3 regions of the Paenibacillus rhizoplanae genome follow, and region 3 is predicted to be linked to each of the others. Evidence: predicted binding sites of a transcription regulator. Region 3 holds the regulator's gene; each other region holds the start of a gene.

What was found. Region 3 encodes Rex, which represses fermentation and respiration genes when NADH is low (regulators of the CRP and FNR family bind a similar motif). Its sites were predicted from a motif close to TTGTGAAATATTTCACAA; they were not measured.
Region 1: a site for Rex is predicted at 3,124-3,141, ahead of qoxA (cytochrome aa3 quinol oxidase subunit II). Genes of this name have one in related genera too.
Region 2: a site for Rex is predicted at 3,084-3,101, ahead of pflB (formate C-acetyltransferase). Genes of this name have one in related genera too.

The regions. Positions count from the first base shown of each region.
Region 1 is NZ_JBHUKY010000068.1:114,791-120,415, reverse strand. It holds gene ACFSX3_RS26805 (MFS transporter) at 1-898, opposite strand, end outside; gene ACFSX3_RS26800 (TetR/AcrR family transcriptional regulator) at 1,055-1,672, shown strand; gene ACFSX3_RS26795 (polysaccharide deacetylase family protein) at 1,763-2,908, opposite strand; gene qoxA (cytochrome aa3 quinol oxidase subunit II) at 3,408-4,424, shown strand; gene qoxB (cytochrome aa3 quinol oxidase subunit I) at 4,469-5,625, shown strand, end outside.
Region 2 is NZ_JBHUKY010000023.1:290,180-295,804, forward strand. It holds gene adhE (bifunctional acetaldehyde-CoA/alcohol dehydrogenase) at 307-2,928, shown strand; gene pflB (formate C-acetyltransferase) at 3,190-5,451, shown strand; gene pflA (pyruvate formate-lyase-activating protein) at 5,573-5,625, shown strand, end outside.
Region 3 is NZ_JBHUKY010000020.1:78,930-84,554, reverse strand. It holds gene ACFSX3_RS10155 (aminoglycoside adenylyltransferase domain-containing protein) at 1-737, opposite strand, end outside; gene ACFSX3_RS10150 (cell wall elongation regulator TseB-like domain-containing protein) at 899-1,420, opposite strand; gene ACFSX3_RS10145 (amidohydrolase) at 1,450-2,751, opposite strand; gene ACFSX3_RS10140 (redox-sensing transcriptional repressor Rex) at 2,741-3,391, opposite strand; gene dinG (ATP-dependent DNA helicase DinG) at 3,530-5,625, opposite strand, start outside.

The DNA.
Region 1 (5,625 bases), on a different contig from region 3:
CCTTCAGCTCCGAGACCCCCATCACCCGGGTCAGATAAAAGGAGGTCAGCAGTGAAATATTCATCAGCGCCGCCCCCAGCACGATCATCGATACTGAGGTACTGTTGAAGGCTCTGATTTTCAGCAGGGACAGGGGCAGCATCGGTTCTTTCCCCTTATACTGCGTAAGAAAAAAGAACACCAGAAACAGCAGCCCCGCAGCCGTCAGACCCAGGAACGGGCGCGAGCTCCAGCCGTAATCCTGTACTTTAATCAGAGCATATGTAATGCAGAACATCCCTCCCGTAATCCCCAGCATTCCGCCATAGTCTATGGACCGCCCTGCTGAATCATCCCGTGACTCCTGAATGAACATAGCGGTCAGCCCTATACTCAGCAGCCCAAGCGGTACGTTCACAAAAAAAATCCACTCCCAGCTCAGCTTCTGTGTCAGAATTCCCCCAAGTGCCGGACCGCTTGCCGCAGCCACTCCCGAGACGGCCCCCCATATGCCTATAATCAGTCCGTGCATTTCTTTGGGAAAGGTAGTGGTGCTCAGCGGAATCGTAACCGGCACAATAATCGCTCCCGCCAAGCCTTGAATGACCCTGAACAGAATCAGCATGCCAAGGGAAGTGGAGAGTCCGGCCAGCAGGGAACTCAGGGTGAACAGCCCCACTCCAATGAGAAACACCTTCTTCCGTCCGAATTGATCGGCCAGGCGCGAAGCAGTCAGGATGAACACTGCAAATGCCAGGTTATAGCCGTTCATCACCCAGGAGACCTGTGACACACTGCCGCCGAACTGGCGTGTCATCTCCGGCAAGGCAATATTAATAATGGTCGTATCCAGCAGCGCCATGAAAAAGCCCAGTACAATCGCCGTAAAAGATAAAGCTCTGCGCATTCCAATCCCCATCTTCATCATCCTCCGAAATATGAAATAGAGTTCATATTCAAATTATATGAACCATAGTTCATATTTGTCAATCGAAAAAATGAACTATAGTTCAACTTTTATTGACAGCTCAAAACCGCTCCACTACAATCTGTACTATGAGGGGGACCTTACGATATGGGTGAAACAGAGGACAAGATTAGAACTCCGCAGCAGGAGCGCAGTATTAGAACGAAGGAAGCTATTATCCGGGCCGCGATGCAGCTGTTCTCGGACAAGGGCTTCTATCAGACGAACACGAAGGAGATTGCCGCCGCCGCCGGGGTCTCGACCGGGAGCTTCTACTCCTATTTTGTGGATAAAAGGGCCGTATTCATAGAGGTGCTCCACATGTACGGGGATGAGCTGCTTGCCAGAATCGAGGATTCAATGTCTGAGATTAATTTCAATACGATCGAACGTACGGACCTGATCCTTCATCTGATAGATACGCTTCTGCTCGCGCATAAGGCTTTTATTGGGTATCACAAGGATCTGAGCATTATGTATCACAGCGATGAGGCCATCAAGCAGTTGATGGATGCCCAGTACGAGACAGGCCGGCTCAAGACGCTGACCTATCTTCAGATGGGGCAGGATGAACTGAAGACCGCGGATACGGAGGCAGCGTCGATCATTGTGTTCGAGTCTGTGAGCGCGATTGTGGACTTCATCTCCTTCTCGCCGCAGCGGATCGCTGTGGACCGGCTGAAATCAGAGCTGGTTCATATGCTGGTGCAATATCTGTACAAGTAACAGCAGCGTTTTCTCTTTACATTTTCGCCAAAAAAAGAGCAAGCCCGCAGAGTACCCCGCAGCTTGCTCTTCTCTATTGACCCTTACGGATCAGCGTTTATCCTTCCAGAAGTTGAGCGGCTCCATATCCTTCGTAATGAGCTTGAAGGTATAGCCTTCCTTCTTCAGCTTCTCCAGAATACGCGGCAGCACCTTGAGTGTAGCCTTCTGGTCATGCATCAGAATTACCGGGTTGGTCTTGGACGCCTTCAGCTTATTCACCTGATCCATTACGGTGTTATAGATTCTGTCGCTGTTCTGTTTGTATTTCCAGTCATAGGAATCCACGTTCCAGTCCCAGAGATGATATCCCTGCGTCAGGACTTTATCGCGGAAGGACTTGGTGAAATAAGGCTTACTTCCGTAGGGCGTACGGATCAGAGTGGTGCTGACTCCCGTCAGCTTCTTCAGTGTCGCATTGGCCCCTGACATCTCGGCTAGCGCCGCTGCAGGAGAGGCATAGAACTTCTCCTTGCGGTGGGTCACGCCATGCAGCGCCAAGCCATACCCTTCCTTCGCAATCCGCTTCACCTGGGCGGGATGCTCATTCATGTTGTTCCCCAGCATGAAGAAGGTCGCCTGTACGTCATATTTGTGCAGGATATCCAGCAGCTCGCCAGTTGTTGCCGACGGGCCATCGTCGAAGGTCAGGTAGACGGTCCGGCCCGGTTTGCCCGGCTCAGCCGGAGTGACAGGAGTCACTGGAACCACTGGAGCCTTCGGCTTCAGCTCGGCAGCATATTTATCGGTATAGGCTGCATCGGTAAGCAACGCCGAGCCGTCCTTCACACGAAGTAAATATTTATCTCCCGCATAGGAAATGCTATACCCAAGGTATGCGCTGACCTTCAGTGGAGCCATGAGCTTGCCGTCCTGCACAAAAGTGCTCATAGGCACGGTCGTGCCGTCTTTGAGCACCGCACCCCCGTCCTTGCTCAGCAGGGTAAGCGAACCAGTTCCGCCAGCTACGTGAATACCGTCCGTCAGCCCGGTAAGGGTCCATTTCAGCTCATCCGCAAGCTTACGCAGCGGTACATAATAGGTGCCTTTTACGGATACAGCTTCAATCGCACTTAATTTATCGTTGACTCCGAGTTTAAGTGTAGTGCTAGCAGCTTTGGCGTTAGCCGGGACCTGCACAAGCCCCATAATTAGGAATAAAGACATGAATAAAAGCAGAGTTTTCTTGATACGCACAGCAGCAGTCTCCAATCTATGTATATTTGTCTATCACTTTATCACATATACATTTAACGTAATTTGAGAGATTGTAACCGCAAGCTAAGAAATTGTCACTCTTATGCAATGATAAATGAGGTTGCGCTAGTATTTTCAGAAAGAACGCAATAATCGTCGAATGCTGTCACACCAGGCGTTGGGCGGTTAAATCAGCGGTTTTTGGCGCAGAATAATTGTGACAATATTAATAACAATATCGGAATTTTGAACAAAAATTGAACAACCTTAAAATTAGCTAAAGTGCGCCACTACAGTGATCTTTATCATACTCTTAGATAGCTGTAACAATTTGATCACACATATTTAACTTGTTCGCCATTTTTAAGGTCTTTTTTATACTTTTATACAAAATATGTATTTTGCATTATGGGTAAGTAGTTCTTACTATAGATACAGATCAATGTACTCCCGTTAATGAACGGCGAATGAAAAGTAGTATTGAAGGAAGGAGTTCTATATGAAAAAAAAGGGACCGTTATACGCTTTGTTTCTAAGCCTGATCCTTCTCCTGCCGGGATGCAGCTCAATCGCTGTTCTGAACCCGAAGGGGCCGTCTGCAAGGACGTTATCTGACACCATCTTGCTCTCTATTCTTGTTATGCTCGGGGTTCTGGCTGTTGTCTACATTCTGTATATCTTTGTACTGGTGAAATATCGTGCGAAGAAGAGTAATGAGGGCTACATCCCTGAACATGAGGAAGGCAACAAGGTACTGGAGGCCATCTGGATTATCATCCCGATTATTATCGTAGCCTTCTTGTCCGTTGTTACCGTCAAGACGACTAACGAAGTGGAGAATGTGGCTGCGGACTATCAAGATCAGACTCCGCTGGTCATCTATGCTTCCTCTTCCAACTGGAAATGGCATTTCAGCTACCCTGAGGAAGGGATCGAGACGGTTAACTACGTGAATATGCCGGTGCATCGTGCGGTAGAATTCAGAATGTACTCATTCGGCACTATTACCAGTCTCTGGATTCCACAGCTTGCCGGTCAAAAGTACGCCATGAGCGACATGCTGACAACGCTTCATCTGTCCGCAGATACCGAAGGCTCTTATATCGGGAAAAATGCGAACTTCAGCGGTAAAGGCTTTGCCCACATGGAATTCGAAGCGCTTGTCCTGAGTAACAAGGGTTACGAGGACTGGGTGAAGGAAGTCAAGGAAACTGCGCCTAAGCTGACTGAGGAAGAATTCAAGGGCCTGCTGGCCACGGATTACCTCGGACGCAAAACGTATTCCTCCACTCATCTGGAGTTCAGCCCGCCTCCTGGAGACCACGGCGAGCATATGAGCGGTGGTGGCAAAGAGATGGATATGGACAACGGCAATCAGGAGCATCAGGATAACAAGGAAATCCATCCGTCTCCCGAGCCGTCCAGCGGAACGGAATTCGACAGCAAGCCTGATCCAGAAGTCGATCAGCCGCTGCCCAGCTCCCCGGTGGATGAAAGCACACATGAAGGACACTAGCTCTCTGAAGAGCCTAATGCAACACACTGAAAGGAGCTACCCTAATGGATTTGGACAAATTTAAGGTTCACGGCGAACCCTTGATATACGGGGCCATGATAAGTATTGCACTGGCAACCATCGGGATTCTCGTAGGGCTTACCTATTTCAAGAAATGGGGCTATCTGTGGCGTGAATGGCTGACCACGGTTGACCACAAAAAAATCGGGATCATGTACATCCTCGCGGCGCTGCTGATGCTGTTCCGCGGCGGTGTAGATGCGATGATGATGCGTCTGCAGACAGCTGCGCCGGAAATGAAATTCCTCGATGCGCAGCATTACAATGAGGTCTTCACCACCCACGGTCTGATCATGATTCTCTTCATGGCCATGCCGTTCATCATCGGTCTGATGAACGTGATCATTCCGCTGCAGATCGGCGCACGGGATGTTGCCTTCCCGCGGCTGAACGCCGTCAGCTTCTGGCTCTTCTTCATGGGCGCCATGCTGCTGAACATTTCCTTCGTCATCGGCGGCTCGCCGGATGCGGGCTGGTCAGCCTACTTCCCGCTGGCGAGTCTTGAATTCAGCCCGACCGTAGGGAACAACTACTACTCTCTGGCTCTGCAGATATCCGGTATCGGTACGCTGATCACCGGAGTTAACTTTATCGTAACGATTCTAAAGATGCGCGCACCAGGCATGACGCTGATGAAGATGCCGATGTTCACCTGGTCCGTACTCATCACCAACGTTATTATTGTCTTCGCCTTCCCGGTTCTTACCATAGCGCTGGCGATGATGATGTTCGACCGACTCTTCGGCTCCCAGTTCTTCACGATGGATAGCGGCGGGATGGATATGCTCTGGGCCAACCTGTTCTGGGTCTGGGGACATCCGGAGGTCTATATCGTTATCCTGCCTGCCTTCGGTATTTATAGTGAGATTATCGCTACCTTCTCGAAGAAGAATCTGTACGGCTATACCTCCATGGTATTCAGTATGCTGATCATCTCGCTCCTGTCCTTCCTTGTATGGGCGCATCATTTCTATACAATGGGTCAAGGTGCCATGGTCAACAGCTTCTTCTCAATCACAACGATGGCCATAGCGGTACCTACCGGGGTCAAAATATTCAACTGGCTATTCACCCTGCGAAAGGGCAGGATTACCTTCACGACCCCGATGCTATATACTCTAGCCTTTATCCCGATCTTTAC
Region 2 (5,625 bases), on a different contig from region 3:
TATGAACCGAAGTTACGGCTGGGCATTCGTGAGCAGAATTTCCGAGGCCCACCCGGCATCGCAAGGCAAGATGGGCCATCAACGCTACAGCTTGTGGGTTGGCGTTCGCAGATTAGACAAATATCAATTAAATATTGCATATAATATGGAAAAAATCCCGGTATATGATCGAATGAAAGCGCTTTGAAAACAACTCAAAAAAAACTTTATACTTTGTGAAAGATTTCACTATACAAGGTGAAAAGGATGTGCTAAGATAAATGTATAGAAAGAAACAACCTAAAAATTGACAGGAGGACGAGGGAGATGGCAGTTAAAAACGAAGTCGCCGCCCAAGTGAAACAAACCACCGCTGAAGAGTATATTCAGGTTTTGGTGGATAAAGCAAAGAAAGCCCACGAAGCGTTCATGGGCCTGGATCAAGAGCAGACAAACACAATCGTTCATGCAATGGCGCTGGCCGGACTCGACAAGCATATGTACCTGGCCAAACTGGCTGTTGAAGAAACAGGACGCGGAGTATACGAAGACAAAATCACGAAGAACATCTTCTCCACTGAATATATCTGGCACGGAATTAAGTACGACAAGACTGTAGGCGTTATTGAGGATAACGTTTATGACAGCTTCCAGAAGATTGCTGAACCCGTCGGAATCATTATGGGTATCACACCGGTAACCAACCCAACATCCACCACGATGTTTAAAGCTTTGATTTCCGCAAAGACACGTAACCCTATTATATTCGGTTTCCACCCGTCGGCGCAAGAGTGCAGTGCGGCAGCAGCCAAAATTCTGCATGATGCAGGCGTAGCAGCCGGCGCACCTGAGAACTTCATCCAATGGATTGAACTTCCTACGATGGACAAAACAAACGCACTGATGAACAATCCGGACGTTGCACTGATTCTGGCAACCGGCGGATCGGCAATGGTCAAAGCAGCTTACAGCTGCGGCAAACCGGCACTCGGCGTAGGTCCTGGTAACGTGCCTGCCTTCATTGAGAAGAGTGCTGACATTGATCAGGCTGTAACAGACCTTATCCTGTCGAAGACTTTCGATAATGGTATGATCTGTGCTTCCGAGCAGGCAGTCATCATTGAAGAAGCTATCTTCGATCAAGTGAAGAAGAAAATGATTGCAAACGGCTGTTACTTTGTGAACAAAGAAGAAGCTGCCAAGCTGACAAGCGGCGCAATGAACGTTGAGAAATGTGCGGTTAACCCGGCTATCGTTGGCCAATCCGCAGTGAAGATCGCTGAAATGTGCGGCATTCAGGTTCCTGCCGGAACGAAGATTTTGGTAGCTGAGCTCGAAGGTGTAGGCACTAAATATCCATTGTCCGCTGAGAAGCTGAGCCCGGTTCTGGCTTGCTACAAAGTGAAGAATGCTGACCAAGGTATCGAACGCGCAGCTCAAATCGTTGAATTTGGCGGCATGGGCCACAGCTCGGCTATCCATTCCAATAATGAAGAAGTCATCATGAAGTTCTCCAACCGTCTGCAAACCGGACGTATTCTCGTCAACTCGCCATCCACACACGGCGCAATCGGCGATATTTACAACACCAATATCCCTTCATTGACACTGGGCTGCGGATCTTATGGACGCAACTCGGTATCGCAGAACGTGACTGCAATCAATCTGATCAACGTGAAAAGGGTGAACCGTCGTACCGTGAATATGCAATGGTTTAAAGTACCTGACAAGATTTACTTCGAAAAGGGAGCCTCTCAGTATCTGGCCAAAATGCCTGACATCACACGTGTAGCAATCATCACTGACCCTATGATGGTGAAGCTGGGATATGTGGAAAGAGTTGAACACTATCTGCGTCAACGCCAGACTCCTGTAGCCATCGAAGTGTTCTCGGAAGTTGAACCAGATCCATCGACGACTACTGTAGAAAAAGGCGCGGCAATGATGCACAGATTCCAGCCTGACTGCATTATCGCACTCGGCGGCGGTTCCCCAATGGATGCTGCCAAGGGCATGTGGCTGTTCTACGAACATCCGGATGCAGACTTCAACGGTCTGAAGCAGAAGTTCATGGATATCCGCAAACGGGTATACAAATTCCCTAAGCTCGGCAACAAAGCAAAATTCGTTGCGATTCCAACAACTTCGGGTACCGGTTCTGAAGTAACATCTTTCGCAGTTATCACAGACAAGACAACAGGCAATAATACGAAGTATCCTCTGGCCGATTATGAGCTGACTCCAGATGTAGCCATTATCGATCCGGAATTTGTATACAGCTTGCCTAAGACTGCTGTTGCCGATACTGGTATGGACGTATTGACCCATGCTATCGAAGCTTATGTATCTGTAATGGCTAGTGACTATACTGATGGTCTGGCAATCAAAGCGATTCAGCTGGTATTCCAGTGGCTGGAGAAATCCGCACTGCAAGGCGATAAGCTGGCCCGTGAGAAAATGCACAACGCTTCAACACTTGCCGGTATGGCATTTGCGAATGCATTCCTGGGGATTAACCACAGCTTGGCGCACAAATGGGGCGGACAGTATCACACAGCACACGGCCGCACCAATGCGATCCTGATGCCGCATGTTATCCGCTACAATGCCAAGAAGCCTACGAAGTTCGCTTCGTTCCCTAAATATTCGCACTTTGTAGCTGACGAACGGTATGCCGAAATCGCCCGTATTCTGGGATTGCCGGCTCGTACTACCGAAGAAGGCGTAACCAGCCTGATCAATGCCATCCGCGACATGAACAAAAAACTCGGTATCGAAGAATCCTTCTCGGCTCTTGGTTTCGATCCTAAGGACTTTGAAGCCCGCGTAGATTACCTGGCTGACCGTGCATTTGAAGACCAATGTACAACTGCCAACCCTAAAATGCCGCTGGTATCTGAGCTTGCCGATGTATACCGCAACGCATTCTACGGAAAATTCGATAACTAATTAACGGTTGCCTGGCGAAGAATAAGGTTAAAGGTTAATATGGGACTGGATGGAAGTGACAAATATCACCGAAAGAGTGATATTTGTCACAGTCCTTTTTCAGAAAATAAACTAAAATGTTTATATAAACAAAGATCCCAGTTATACAGTCACGATTGTGAATTTTATAACAACCAGTAGCTAAGGGATCACGAGACACGGGATTAACCTTCAAGCCCGCGATCTCTACAAATATACTAAATATAAATGGAGGGATTTAGCATGTCGGTGATTGAAAAAGAAGTACAAGAGGTTAAGTCGAGCTGGAGAAATTTCACAAAGGGTACATGGGCTAAGAAAGTTGACGTTAATAACTTTATTGCCAAGAACATCAAGCCTTATGAAGGAAATGAAGATTTCCTCGTAGGTCCTACCAGCAACACTACTGAACTGTGGAAGATTATCTCCCAACTGAGTAAGGAAGAAAGAGAAAGAGGCGGCGTATGGGATGTTTCCCTCGATACTGTCTCCACCATCACTTCCCATAACCCAGGCTACATTGACAAGGACAAGGAACAGATTGTCGGCGTTCAGACTGACGCGCCTTTCAGACGTTCTATCCAACCGTTCGGCGGTATCAAGATGATGATCGATGCTACTAAGGCTTACGGCTTCGAGCTTCCGCAGAATATCGTTGACATGTTCACGAACATCCGCAAAACGCATAACCAAGGCGTATTTGATGCATATACACCAGATATGAGAGCTGTGCGTAAATCGGGCGTAATCACAGGTCTTCCTGATGCTTATGGCCGCGGACGTATCATCGGCGACTATCGCCGTATTGCTCTGTATGGTATTGATTTCCTGATCAAAGACAAGAAGCAACAACTGACTGAGCTTGAAGTGGATTCCATGACAGAAGAAGTTATCCGTCTGCGTGAAGAGCTGTCCGAGCAAATGCGTGCTCTTGGCGAACTGAAACAAATGGCTGCAGCTCATGGTATGGACATCTCCAAACCGGCTGTCAACTTCAAAGAAGCTACACAATGGGTATACTTCGGTTATCTGGCGGCTGTTAAAGAGCAAAATGGTGCGGCAATGTCCCTTGGACGCGTATCTTCCTTCCTTGACATCTATGTTCAACGTGACTTTGAAGAAGGTACTCTGACTGAAGAACAAGCTCAAGAAATCGTTGACCATTTCGTAATGAAGCTGCGTATCGTGAAATTCCTGCGTACGCCTGACTATAACGACCTGTTCTCCGGCGACCCTACTTGGGTAACAGAATCCATCGGTGGTATGGCTGAAGACGGTACAACTCGCGTAACCAAAAACAGCTTCCGCTTCCTGCATACCCTGTACAATCTGGGACCGGCACCAGAACCAAACCTGACTGTACTGTGGTCCGAGAAGCTGCCTGAAGGCTTCAAAAAATATTGTGCCAAGGTATCCATTGAGACCAGCGCTATCCAATATGAGAACGATGATGTTATGCGTCCATACTGGGGTGAAGATTATGCAATTGCCTGCTGCGTATCCCCAATGCGTATCGGTAAGCAAATGCAGTTCTTCGGTGCCCGTGCCAACCTGGCTAAGGCTCTGCTGTATGCGATCAATGGTGGTAAAGATGAGAAATCCGGTGCTCAGGTAGGTCCTGAATATCCTGCGATCACTTCTGAATATCTGGATTATGATGAAGTAATGAAACGCTTCAAACCAATGATGGAATGGCTGGCTAAGACTTATGTCAACACGCTGAACATCATTCACTATATGCATGACAAATATTCCTACGAACGTATCGAAATGGCGCTGCATGACCGCGACATTCTGCGTACGATGGCTTGCGGTATCGCCGGACTGTCCGTTGCTGCTGACTCCCTGAGCGCAATCAAATATGCTAAGGTTAAGCCAATCCGCAACGAAGAAGGCATTGCCATCGACTTTGAAACTGAGGGTGAATTCCCTTGCTACGGTAACAATGACGACGCTGTTGACGGCATCGCTGTTGAACTGGTTGAAACCTTCATGTCGATGATCCGCAAAAACAAAACTTATCGTGATGCTGTGCCGACTCAATCGGTACTGACTATCACTTCGAACGTTGTATATGGTAAAAAGACTGGTACTACTCCTGATGGACGTAAAAAAGGCGAACCATTCGCTCCTGGTGCTAACCCAATGCACGGACGCGATAAGAAGGGCGCCCTGGCATCCCTGAACTCTGTTGCCAAACTGCCTTACTCTGATGCACAAGATGGTATCTCTAACACCTTCTCCATCGTTCCTAAGGCACTGGGTAAAGACGAAGATTCCCGTAAGTCCAACCTGGTATTCATGATGGATGGATATTTCCACAATAACGCTCAGCACTTGAACGTTAACGTATTTAACCGTGAGCAGCTGCTTGACGCTATGGATCACCCAGAGAACTATCCACAGTTGACCATTCGCGTATCCGGCTATGCTGTTAACTTCATCAAGCTGACCCGTGAACAACAGATGGATGTTATCAACCGTACGTTCCACGATTCCATGTAAGAATGGTTCTTGCTCTACAAGAATTGAGATAACGAAGGAGCTGCCGCCCTTGAAAGAGGGCGGTACACTCTTGTTTAAAATTCATTAAAATTTTAAGGTTTTTTTGAAAGGATGACATCTCATGCTTAAAGGACATATCCACTCTTTGGAGACGTTTGGAACGGTGGATGGCCC
Region 3 (5,625 bases):
ATATATTCTGCAAAATCAGTTAATAGCTCCAGGTCATAGCCTTGGTCGCTAACCGCTCCTCTATACTCTTCCAGGCATCTTCTGAGCAGCCCGTGAAAGCGTTCCGGCAAATGCTGCAGTCCCCACTCTCCGCCTTCCTTCTTGGAAGAGATATAATCCTCCTGCAAATAGTAGAGCACTCTGCATAGATTCAGTGTGTAATAGACCGGAGATTTATTAATATTCTGCGGCGCATCTTCGACATCCCGGACAATGGAATCCAGATAGTACCTGCGGTCTACCGGCGCAAAGGCCTCGCGGATCGGCTCCCCGTACAAGATAAACCCGCGATGGTAGACCACTGCAAAATGCGCCGCAAGATCAGCATCCTCAAAACCGCCGCACAGATAATTCTCCTCGGTTCTATACCGCTCTAAATGAGCTTCCGAAAAGTGAAATTCAAACGGCGTAGGATACACAAAATTGCGCAGATATGTCTTCAGGACGATAGACAGTTCGATTCCGCGCTTATTCGGCAGACTGTCATGATAGGCTACGATACGCCCGGCAAGTCTCAGACTGGCTTCTGCGGACAGCTTGTCCTGTATAACGATCAGCAGATCAATATCGCTTGAATCCGCTTGAAAACAGCCCATGGCCAGCGAGCCATGCAGGTAAACCCCCGACAGATTATCCCCCAGCTCCTCCTTGAACAAATCCACCGCCTGATCCAAATATGCTAATATCTCCAATTTCATCATCCTCCTTGATTGAACATATATGTAGGTTAGCGCTAGCAGACGAGGTATACACTCCGTATATCAATTGATGTACCTCAAACTTTTCAACATGATGGATAAAAAAACGGAGGAACAGATAATCTGTCCCCCCGTTTTTATTCTGCCGCTGAGCGCTTAGCTTAACGGTTCGGCAGACTGTACCCCTCACCGATGGCGCTGCCATCCTTGAAACGGTAGAAGTTATAATAGAAGCGCCCGTCTTTTTTGTAAAATAGCTGCCAGGCATATTCCCCGTTATATACACCGGGCAGCAGCCGTTCGATCGTAATGTCCGGCAGCTGGGCGGTTATGATCCCGCGCATCTTCTCTTCTGAGGTTCCTTTGCTCAGCTCTTCGGCATACAGGCCGTTGTCGCCTCCGGCAGGCTTGCCCTCCAAGGTATAACGGACCCACACCATCAGCTCGGTACCCGCTTCATTTTTGCCGGTTAGCACCCAGTAGATCTCATTCTCATTCCAGACGGATTTCTGGGCCTTGGTAACCTCTGTTAGCCCGGCACGCGCCTGGGCCAGCTCCTTGGCCTCACTCCGCTCGTTCCACTGATCCTTCATAATGTAGGCATAGAACTGGCTTAGTCCGAACAGAAGGAGCAGCACCACGGTAATCCCCAGCCAGATCCATTTTCTCCTCTTCTTCTTCACCACGCTGCTTCCTTTCCCGTTCTCCTGAGTTACCGTTTAAGCAGGCTCTCGAACGTCTCCTGTGCTTTGCGGCGGATGGCTTCTTCATCAAGTGTCAGGCATTGTCCATGCTTCACAACCTGCTGGCCGTTCACCCATACATGCTCCACATCCTTGGCGCTGGCCGAATATACAGCATGGGAGAGCAGATCGGTATGCGGCAGCATATGCGGCTGGTCAATATCAAGCGCGATGAAGTCGGCCTTCATCCCTGCTGCAAGGCGGCCTACACCGCTTAGGAAAATAGACTGCGCTCCGTACTCCGTAGCCATCAGAAGCGCCTCAGGAGCCGGTACCGCTGTTGGATCACCGCTTACGCCCTTGTGGATCAGCGCAGCCAGCCTCATCTCTTCGAACATATCCAGATTGTTGTTGCTTGCCGCGCTGTCCGTACCCAGGGAGACCTTAACCCCGGCTCTCAGCAGCTCCGGAACACGGGCAACACCGCTGGCCAGCTTCAGGTTACTGCCAGGGTTATGCGACACGCCAACGTTATGGCGGGCCAGAATCCCGATCTCCTCATCGTTCAGATGAACCCCGTGGGCAATAAGCGAAGGACGGGTAAACATCCCCAGCTTCTCCAGATGTGCGACCGGACGAAGGCCGTAGTCGGCCACGTTCTGCTCCACTTCATGGCGCGTCTCGGACATATGGGTATGCATCGGCAGATCCAGATCATGGGCAGCCTGCACAAACTTCATGAAAAACTCTGGAGGACAGGTGTACGGGGCGTGCGGCGAGAGCATGGTCGTAATTCTGCCGTCAGCCTTGCCATGCCAGTTACGGGCAAAAGCAATCGCCTCAGCGAGCTTGGATTGCTGTACCTCTTCCGGGCACAGCCCAATTACGCCGCGCATCAGCACAGCACGAATACCGGACTGCTCGGTCACTTCCGCTACCCGGTCCATATGATCATACATATCGAGGAAGGTTGTTGTGCCGCCCTTCAGCATTTCCAGCACGGACAAAGAAGTTCCCCAATATACATCATCACCAGTGAATTTCTCTTCCATCGGCCACATCTTCTCCTGCAGCCAAGTCTGAAGCACCATATCGTCGCCGTATCCGCGCAGCAGTGACATGGCAGTATGTCCATGGGTATTGACCAGACCAGGCATGAACAGCAGACGGCTGCCGTCTACGACCTGAGCGCCATCCTCCACTGCCGGCTCAGCTTCACCTATGTAAGTAATCAGATCATTCTCCAGGGTCATATACCCGCTCAGCACTGGCTTATCGCTGCCCGGAACCAGAAAGTGCCCGTTCTTGATTATCGTGATCTTACTGCTCATCTTCAGCCGCATCCTTTCCATCATGCAAATAATAGGCCAGGCTCTGCAGATCTGTGGTGAAATCAGCGGCGTGAATCCGGATATTGGCAGGCGTCTTGAGAATAACCGGTGCGAAGTTCAGAATCGCCTCAATGCCGGAATCCACAAGAATATCGGCTACATTCTGGGCTTCGCTGTCGGGCACAGTAATGATCCCGATCCGGATTCCCTGTGAGCGGATTGTACTGCTTAGCTCCTCCATCGGCTGCACAACCAGCGAGTTGATCTGCTGGCCCACCTTCGGCGGATAGGCATCGAAGATGGCAGTGATCTTCATCGTATCCTTCAAGTAAGCGTTGTAGTTAGACAAGGCATGACCGAGATTACCGGCTCCAACCAGTGCAACATTAATTTGCTGGTCAAGCTTCAGGATGTGACGAATCTTCTCAATCAGATAGGACACATCGTAGCCGATGCCTTTTCTGCCGAAATCACCGAAATAAGCCAGATCCTTGCGGATCTGGGCGGGGTTCAGATCTAGCTTTTGGCCCAGCTCCTGAGAAGAGACTGTGGAGATTTCACGTTTTTGGAGATCGTTCAGGAATCGCAGGTACACTGGAAGTCTGCGCACGACGGCCTCCGATATTTTATCCGATTTCATGTATTCTCCTCCTTAAAAGTTTTGTTAGACCCGTACAATTATAGCAACCGTACCCCGCCGCCTGCCGGAGTAGCAGAGGAGGCGGGAACGGATCATCAGGTTAATCATGACTTATTAATAATAGCAATAGCGGATGAATTAGGAAACCCCGCCGTCTTCCAGCCATTCGGCGATTCTCGGAACCATCTGCTCGGTGAGCATATGCTCCATCTTGGGACCGGGGAGCGAGTACAGGAAGTACTTCCCGTAATATGATTCAATCACTCTGGTGTCATAGACAATCACGATCCCCCGGTCCTTCGCCGTACGGACCAGCCGCCCGAAGCCCTGCTTGAAGCGGATAACGGCCTGCGGCACGGACAGCTTCATGAACGGGTTCTTCTTCTGTGCCTGAAGCAGCTCCGACTTCGCCTCAGCCAGCGGGTGATTCGGCGGCTGGAACGGCAGTCTGACAATCGCCAGGCAGGTCAATGCTTCTCCAGGAATATCGACCCCTTCCCAGAAACTGCTGGTACCGAGCAGGACGGAGGCCGGGGTGTCCTGGAAGCGGCGGATCAGCTTGCTCCGGCTGCCGCCCTCCACGCCTTGTCCCAGCACCGCGATATCCTGCGAGACAAGTGCCTCCTTCAGCGGGTCATAGACCTGGCGCAGCATTTTGTAGGAGGTGAACAGCACCAGCATCCGACCCCGTGTAGCTACAGCCGTCTCAGCAAGGGAGTGGACTAACGTGTCCACGAAACGGGCATCCCCTATACTTCCCTTAACGCTCGGGAAGTCGCGGGGAATGACCAGCAGTGCCTGCTCACGGTACTTGAACGGCGACGGAAGCAACGCAGTCATCAGACGCCCTTGCTCCGCAGCCTCACCAAGGCCCAGGTTATCCATCATGAACTGGAAGGATTTATCCACCGATAAGGTGGCCGAGGTCAGGATAATGCTCTTCTTCTTGTCGAAGAACAGCTCCCTGAGCTGGGTGCTGACATCTACGGGAACGGCATACATTTGCAGCGACTTGCCCTTATAATTGCCGCTTCCCTCCAGCCAATACACAATATTCTCATCATTCAGGCTCATGAAGAAGCGAATCTGCTCTCTAATGGATGCCAGGTCCTTGAACAAGCCGCCTATATCCGTCACAAGACTGTCCGAGGAGGACTGGCTGTCCGTGTCACGCATCTCACTGAGCATCTTGTCACCCTTGCGGATGATATCGCTCAGACTGAGGTTCAGTGTATTCTCAAGGGCAGCCAGCTCCTCCCAATCCTTCGGCTTCTTGCCCGGCTGCAGGCGTGCTACGAGCTGGCCTGCTTCACCGGCCCCGGCGTCACTGCGCTCGGGCAGCAGGCTAAAGAGCCTGTCGCTGAGCGCATCCCAGGATTCCTTCACTGTCAGCAGATCGGGATAGATCTGGTCAATTACGCCGCTCCATTCGGAAGCCTGCTCACTGCCGGAAGACTGCAGGCTCTGGCGGAGGGCAGGCAGCTGCCCGCTCCGGCTATCTTTGTAGAGACGGGTTAGGGTATGGGCGAATGTGAAATATTTCATCTGCATGCCAAGATGCTTGCCGGCAATATCCTCCAGATGATGAGCTTCGTCAATGACAAGATGCTCGTAGGCCGGAAGAAGCTGATGCCCGGCTTTGACATCTGCGAACAGCTTGGAGTGATTGGTGACCACCACATCGGAGATCCCCGCTTCATGCTTGGCCCGGTGGTAATAGCATTTGCGGAACCAGGGACAGGCGCGTCCCAGGCAGGAGTCGGTATCACTGGCTACAGTCTCCCAGAAATCGCCGCCCCGTCCGCTTAAGTTAAGCTCCTCATCATCCCCGGTTGTCGTCTGGGTTAGCCAGACAAGCATTTGCGCAGCGGTAAGTGCTTCTTCCCTTGGACTCGTAAAGTCCTTTTTGTTCATTCTATGTTCGAACTTGCGCAGACACAAATAGTGCCCTCTTCCCTTAAAGATGGAGGCCTTGAACGGGAACGGCACAACGCTGGTTAAGAGCGGAATATCCCGCTCCCGCAGCTGGTCCTGAAGGTTAATGGTATGGGTGCTGACCATCACCTTCTGATCACTCTTCACACTGTGGTAGATCGCCGGAAGCAGATAACCCAGCGATTTGCCGGTGCCTGTTCCCGCTTCAATCAGCAGATGCTTATCCTGCTCAAGCGCTGTAATGACCTCATGGATCATCAGCTCCTGGGCTTCACGGCTCTCATACTGGGGAAGCGCAG